2 linked regions of the Phyllobacterium zundukense genome follow. The protein of the gene in region 2 interacts with the protein of the main gene of each other region in a pairwise test. Links are inferred from orthologs where the notes say so. Each region holds a gene or a part of one and is shown on either strand. Other genes may lie near its edges.

Evidence for each region. The genes of interacting proteins can lie anywhere in the genome.
Region 1: the proteins of ftsH (region 2) and hflC interact in binary tests that used the Escherichia coli proteins (3 or more experiments, as listed by UniProt). The link is inferred for Phyllobacterium zundukense from one-to-one orthologs.

What each region holds. Positions count from the first base shown.
Region 1 is NZ_CP104973.1:2,417,964-2,421,285, reverse strand. Bases 313-3,311 are described here. They hold hflC (protease modulator HflC), read right to left. Parts: upstream 2,291-3,311; coding sequence 1,334-2,290; downstream 313-1,333. Other genes in these bases: N8E88_RS24260 (DUF2065 domain-containing protein), read right to left, coding at 1,133-1,318.
Region 2 is NZ_CP104973.1:1,717,353-1,720,607, forward strand. What follows is about bases 203-3,134. They hold ftsH (ATP-dependent zinc metalloprotease FtsH), read left to right. Parts: upstream 203-668; coding sequence 669-2,600; downstream 2,601-3,134. Other genes in these bases: tilS (tRNA lysidine(34) synthetase TilS), read left to right, coding at 203-572; glmM (phosphoglucosamine mutase), read left to right, coding at 2,807-3,134. Outside these bases: more of tilS, read left to right, coding at 1-202; more of glmM, read left to right, coding at 3,135-3,255. UniProt on the Escherichia coli protein: Acts as a processive, ATP-dependent zinc metallopeptidase for both cytoplasmic and membrane proteins. Plays a role in the quality control of integral membrane proteins.

The DNA.
Region 1 (3,322 bases), 700 kb from region 2 along the record:
TCTATCCTTACGAAGAAGGCGGTGTCGCACGCCTGTCGCCGACTTCCTGGCCGGCAAAACCAAGCTTGGCAAGATCACCCCGCCTCCGCCGACCGTGTTCCACGACGGAAGCGGCAAGGTGATGAACACCCTTCCGCCCAACGACTGGAGCTTCTACGAGATGCTCAACGAGGTCGTGCAGAACGAACCGGCCACGTCGCTCGACCCGGAACTGATGGGCCCGATCGCGGCGATCGGCATCGTCAAGGGCAAGCCCTTCGCGCCCGACGAGCGCATGAAGAAGATCATGACCGAAGCGCTGGCGGTCGCCAACGCAAGCTCGCGCACCCTGTTCATGTCTCCGCGCGATCCAAGCTGGTTCTATTATCCCAACTCAGCCTGGATGAATTACTTGTTCCAGACCGGTTACGAGTTCGAAACGCCGATCCCTGAAATAACGCCCGAGGGTGTCAAGCCGTATCCAGCCACCGGCTACCGCACCATGGATGCAAGAACCAACTTCTTTTATGGCATCACCGGCATCACGCCCGGCATGGCCATGCGCCTGACCGGTATCGGCTCGCAGTACCTGTTTGCCTTGACGGACGCGGACAAGAACCACTTCGACGGCGCCAAGACCTACAAGGTAACGCTGCCGAAGGGCATTCCGGAAGAAAACTTCTGGTCGTTCACGCTCTATGACAACATGACCCGCTCTATGCTCGATACGCCGCAACGCTATCCGCGCGCCGGCAGCCAGAGCTTTCCGTCTCCTGCGGCCGAGGCAGCGGCCGACGGCTCCACAACCGTCTACTTCGGCCCGACCCAGCCCGACGGCGTGAAGCGCGGCAAATGGATCCAGACCGACCCCAAAAAGGGCTGGTTCACGCTCCTGCGCCTCTACAGCCCATTGGAGCCGTTCTTCACTAAGGAGTGGCGGCCAAGCGAAATCGAGCTGGTCAGATAGGGCCGCCCGGAGTGCAATAGGATGGGCGACCAATCGACGGCCGCCCGCCGCGTTTCAGGAGTGTGAGAAGGGCTGGCCTACGCGACGGTGCTTCCGGCCGCACTGAAATTCAACTTCGCTGCATCTAGCAAAAGACAATGGGCCGTAGCAACGCGGCAATCATTGCGTTAGTTCCGGCAGGCCCACCTACCCCCGAGCGAGCCACACCACCCCTACGCCGATGGCGACGGAAGCGACGCCGGCGATGCGCAGGAAGCCATCCGGCTGTTCGCTGACATCGCGGGCAACGCGTTTTGCAACGAGCGGGAAAAGGCCGTAGAGCAGCCCCTCGAATACGAGGAACAGCCCTACGGCATCAATGAAATCAACCATGATGTGAACCCGCCCCTATTGAGGGGCGGGAGCGGCGGGAGCCGGTGGCGTTGCACCGGCGGGCGGCGTCGGACCGCTGACCGGAGGCAGGCCGCCATTCGAATCCTGGAAATAGCGGAAGAACTCGGAATTGGGTGAAATCACCATCGTCGTTCCCGTATTATCCAGCGCCGTGCCATAGGCGGTCATCGAGCGGTAGAACGCGAAGAAATCCGGATCCTTGGAGAAGACATCGGCAAAGATACGGCTGCGCTCGCCTTCACCCTGACCTCGGGCAATTTCCGATTCCTTGCGTGCTTCCGCGATGATTTCGACAACCTGGCGATCGGCGATGGCCTTGATACGCTGTGCTGCTTCACGGCCGCGGGCGCGCAGGCGCTCGGCTTCCGCCAGACGCTCTGCCTTCATGCGGTCGAAGGTCTGCTGTGACACTTCCTGCGTGAGGTCCGTCCGGCGGATACGCACGTCGGTGATCTGCAGGCCGAGCGATTCCGCATCAGGACGCAATTGCTCGCGCACTTCGTTCATCATGCCGGCGCGCTCGTCCGACAGGGCGGCTTCAAAGCCGCGCAAGCCATAGACACCACGCAACGCCGCATCGAGACGCGTACGCAACCGGGCTTCCGCCAAGGTTATATCGCCCGATACGGTCTGACGGAACTTGCGCGGATCCGTGATCTGGTAGACGAGGAACGCATCGACCTCGTAGAACTTGCCGCCTGAAACCTGAACACGGATATTGTCGAGTTCGAAGCTCAGGAGACGATCTTCGATCATCTGGACATTGTCGGCCTCAAGAAAGCCGAAAGGCCACTTGAAATAAATGCCGGGATCGGCCTTCACGTCGACGATCTCACCGAACCTCAGGACGATGGCCTGCTGGCCGGCCCTGACGACGAAAAGCGACGAATAGGCCAACAAGGCGATGAAGGCGATTAGGCCAACGAGAAGCGGAACACGATTCTGGTTCATTGCTTTGTCCCCTCTGGAGTGGTGGCGGGGGCAGGTCTAGGAGTCAAACCCGGCAGCGGCAGATAAGGCACGACGCCCTGCCCGCTTTGATCGACGATCACCTTGTTCAGAATCCTTCAGTACACGCTCCATCGTTTCAAGGAAGAGACGCTTGCGCGTAACTTCCGGCGCTTTGACATACTGGTCATAGACAGAGGTAAAGCGCTGAGCCTCACCTTCTGCTTCCTGGACGATACGGTTTTTATAGGCAGCCGCATCTTCACGGATCTGCGCACCTTCACCGCGGGCCTGACCCAGCTTCTGGTTGGAATACTGGTTCGATTCCTCGACGAAACGGTCTTCGTCCTGTTCAGCGCGCTGAACTTCATCGAACGCGTCGGCCACTTCGCGCGGCGGCGCGGCATCTTCGATCGACAGGGCATTGATCGCAATGCCCGCGCCATAATCGTCGAGCGTCTTCTGGATAATGGCGCGCACATCATTGGCGATGCCAGCACGGTTATCACGGAAGATATCCTGAGCCGGACTGCGGCCGACGATCTCGCGCATGGCGCTTTCCGAAACCTGTTGCACGAGGTTTTCCGGATTTTCGACATGGAACAGATAGGCGACGGGATCGGAAACGCGATACAGCACGGAGAACTGAACATCGACGATGTTCTGGTCGCCGGAGAGCATCAGGCCTTCCTTGGCGCCGCGAGTACCCTGCCCGCCAATATTCTTCTGCTTTTCGACGATCTCGACCTTTTCGTAGGATCTCGATCGGCCACAAATGGAAATGCAGGCCCGGCTCGGCGATATCAGGCTTGGGCTTGCCGAAACGCAGCTCCACAGCGCGTTCGTCCGGCTGGACGGTGTAGATCGACTGGAAAAGCCAGAAAGCCACCAGTGCAAGCGCTGCCAGGCCCCAGATCGCCGGACTGCCGCCGGAACCACCCGGAAGCGCCTGGCGCAAACGATCCTGACCGCGGCGGAATATATCTTCAAGATCGGGAGGGGTTTTGCCTCCACCCCCTTGCGGCTTTTGACCCC
Region 2 (3,255 bases):
ATGTCCAGCAACTTGTCGTGGCCATAGTGATGGCAACGATGGGTGGGCAATCATTTCTCCCACCAGTAGAAAATTGCGACAGGGCCCTGGAGCATATTCATTCGAAACGTTCGTCCGGACGCATCACAATGAACCGTTGTGTTATTCAAATCAGGAAAGACAATGTGCTTATCTACCGGGAAATGCGCTCTTTGGCGAACATCGCTATTGAACCAGACGGCACTGCCATCTGGGATGGTCGCTACCGGATCGGCAATCATACCAACAGATTAATCAGGATCAGCGCAACCGGCGTGTTGGGGCTGAAGTTCCTGGGTGATACCCATCCAGCCAATTTTCACCGGCCATCGATTTTGTCGAGCCCTGCTGCGTTTCTCGATGGTGACATTGTCGATGTTCCGGCTTTCGGCAATCACGTGAAATTGGCTGAAGGAATTTCTGTGACACGGCACCTTGCCCTGTTCGACCATATTCTTTCTGGCTATGATGAAATCCTTGCTCAATCCGTTGCAGAAACCTTTCAACTACAGGGGTACAAGCGTTCTCCGGTAAACCAGATTAATAAGAATTGACGTGAGTTTGAACGCCAGCCTTGGCAAGGACATGCTTCGAACCTATGTTACGTATAAATTCCGCGTCCTTGCGGTGATGTTTTGATGGGACCCGATATGAATCCTAACTACAGGAACTTCGCGCTGTGGGCGATTATCGCCTTGCTTCTAATTGCGTTGTTCAACCTTTTCCAAAGTCCAAGCTCTCGTTCGGCGTCGAGCGATGTACCTTATTCGCAGTTCATCAATGACGTGAACAGCGGCCGAGTAAAATCGGTGACGATCGCGGGCAACCGTATCACCGGTACCTATTCCGACAATGGCGCAAGCTTCCAGACCTATTCACCGGGGGATGCTGGTCTTGTCGGTCGCCTCGAAAGCAAGAGTGTTCAGATTGCCGCGCGGCCTGAATCCGATGGTTCGACATCGCTCGTTGGCATGCTGATTTCCTGGCTGCCGATGATCCTCATTCTCGGTGTGTGGATATTCTTCATGCGTCAGATGCAAGGGGGTTCACGCGGCGCCATGGGCTTTGGCAAGTCCAAAGCCAAGCTTCTCACCGAGGCGCATGGACGTGTGACGTTCCAGGACGTCGCTGGCGTTGATGAAGCCAAGGAAGATCTTGAGGAAATCGTCGAGTTCCTGCGCGATGCACAGAAATTCCAGCGGCTCGGCGGACGTATCCCACGCGGAGTGCTGTTGGTTGGCCCTCCCGGTACCGGTAAGACATTGCTCGCGCGCGCAATTGCTGGCGAAGCAAATGTGCCTTTTTTCACCATCTCCGGTTCAGACTTCGTTGAAATGTTCGTCGGCGTCGGCGCGTCGCGTGTTCGCGACATGTTCGAACAGGCGAAGAAGAATGCGCCATGCATCATCTTCATCGATGAAATCGACGCGGTTGGCCGTCATCGTGGCGCTGGCCTAGGCGGCGGTAATGACGAACGCGAACAGACCCTCAACCAGTTGCTGGTTGAGATGGATGGTTTTGAAGCCAACGAGGGCGTTATCCTTATTGCTGCAACCAACCGCCCGGACGTGCTTGATCCGGCGCTATTGCGTCCGGGCCGCTTCGACCGTCAGGTCGTCGTGCCAAACCCGGATGTTACGGGTCGCGAAAAAATCCTAAAGGTGCATGCACGCAATGTGCCCTTGGCACCGAATGTCGATCTGAAGGTGCTAGCTCGTGGTACCCCGGGCTTCTCCGGCGCCGACCTTATGAATCTCGTCAACGAGGCTGCCTTGATGGCGGCGCGCCGAAACAAGCGCCTTGTCACGATGCTTGAATTCGAAGACGCCAAAGACAAGATCATGATGGGTGCAGAGCGTCGCTCGACCGCCATGACCCAGGCGGAAAAGGAACTTACCGCCTATCATGAAGCGGGCCACGCCATTGTCGCCCTAAACGTCGAGGTGGCCGATCCCTTGCACAAGGCGACGATCATCCCGCGCGGCCGTGCCCTCGGCATGGTCATGCAATTGCCTGAAGGTGATCGCTACTCGATGAGCTACAAGTGGATGATTTCCCGGCTGGCCATCATGATGGGTGGCCGCATTGCCGAAGAGCTGAAGTTCGGTAAGGAAAACATCACATCGGGTGCTTCCTCCGATATCGAGCAGGCAACCAAGCTCGCACGCGCCATGGTTACGCGATGGGGCTTCTCGGACAAGCTCGGCCAAGTCGCCTATGGCGAGAATCAGGAGGAAGTCTTCCTCGGGCACTCCGTTGCACGCACGCAGAACGTTTCGGAAGAGACGGCACAATTGATCGATGCAGAAGTGCGCAAACTGATCGACGATGCCTATACCCATGCCCGTACGATCCTGACCAAGAAGAAGAAGGAATGGATCGCCATCGCGGAAGGGCTGCTTGAATACGAGACGCTTACTGGCGAAGAGATCAAAGCGTTGATGGCTGGTAACAAGCCTGCTCGTGATCTCGGCGATGATACTCCGCCGTCACGCGGTTCGGCTGTCCCTAAGGCTGGTGCCAAGAAACCACGCAAGGGGGATGAACCGGACAAGGGTTTGGAGCCTCAGCCAACGTCCTGAATGGGGTAACCCAACTTATACAAACGGCCGGTGAAAACCGGCCGTTTGTACGAATTGTTCATTCATTTGCGTCAAGTATAATCACCACACAAATTGTGAGATGCGAAATCGATGGTCTTCTGCAATAAGCGGAGATCGAGCACGAGCAAACGCGGGCTACTCTTGGCCATATGATAAAACCAGAGCCCCAAGCATTGGACAATAAAATGGTTCGCAAATATTTTGGGACAGATGGTATTCGCGGGCAGGCAAACGCCTATCCGATGACGCCAGATATCGCAATGAAGGTGGGTATGGCTGTCGGCCTTGCATTCAAGCGCGGCCAACATCGCAATCGCGTCGTGATCGGAAAGGATACACGGCTTTCGGGTTATATGATCGAGACGGCGCTTGTGGCCGGGTTTACCTCGACAGGTATGGACGTGTTTCTCCTCGGCCCGATTCCGACGCCGGCTGTCGCCATGCTCTGCAGGTCGTTGCGCGCGGACATTGGCGTGATGATTTCAGCGTCGCACAATCCTTACCACGATAATGGTATCAAGCTGTTTGGCCCGGATGGTTTCAAACTCTCCGACGAGATCGAGCTCGAAATTGAACGATTGATGGAAGAGAATTTGACAGATCGGCTGTCCAGTTTCGATGCACTTGGCCGGGC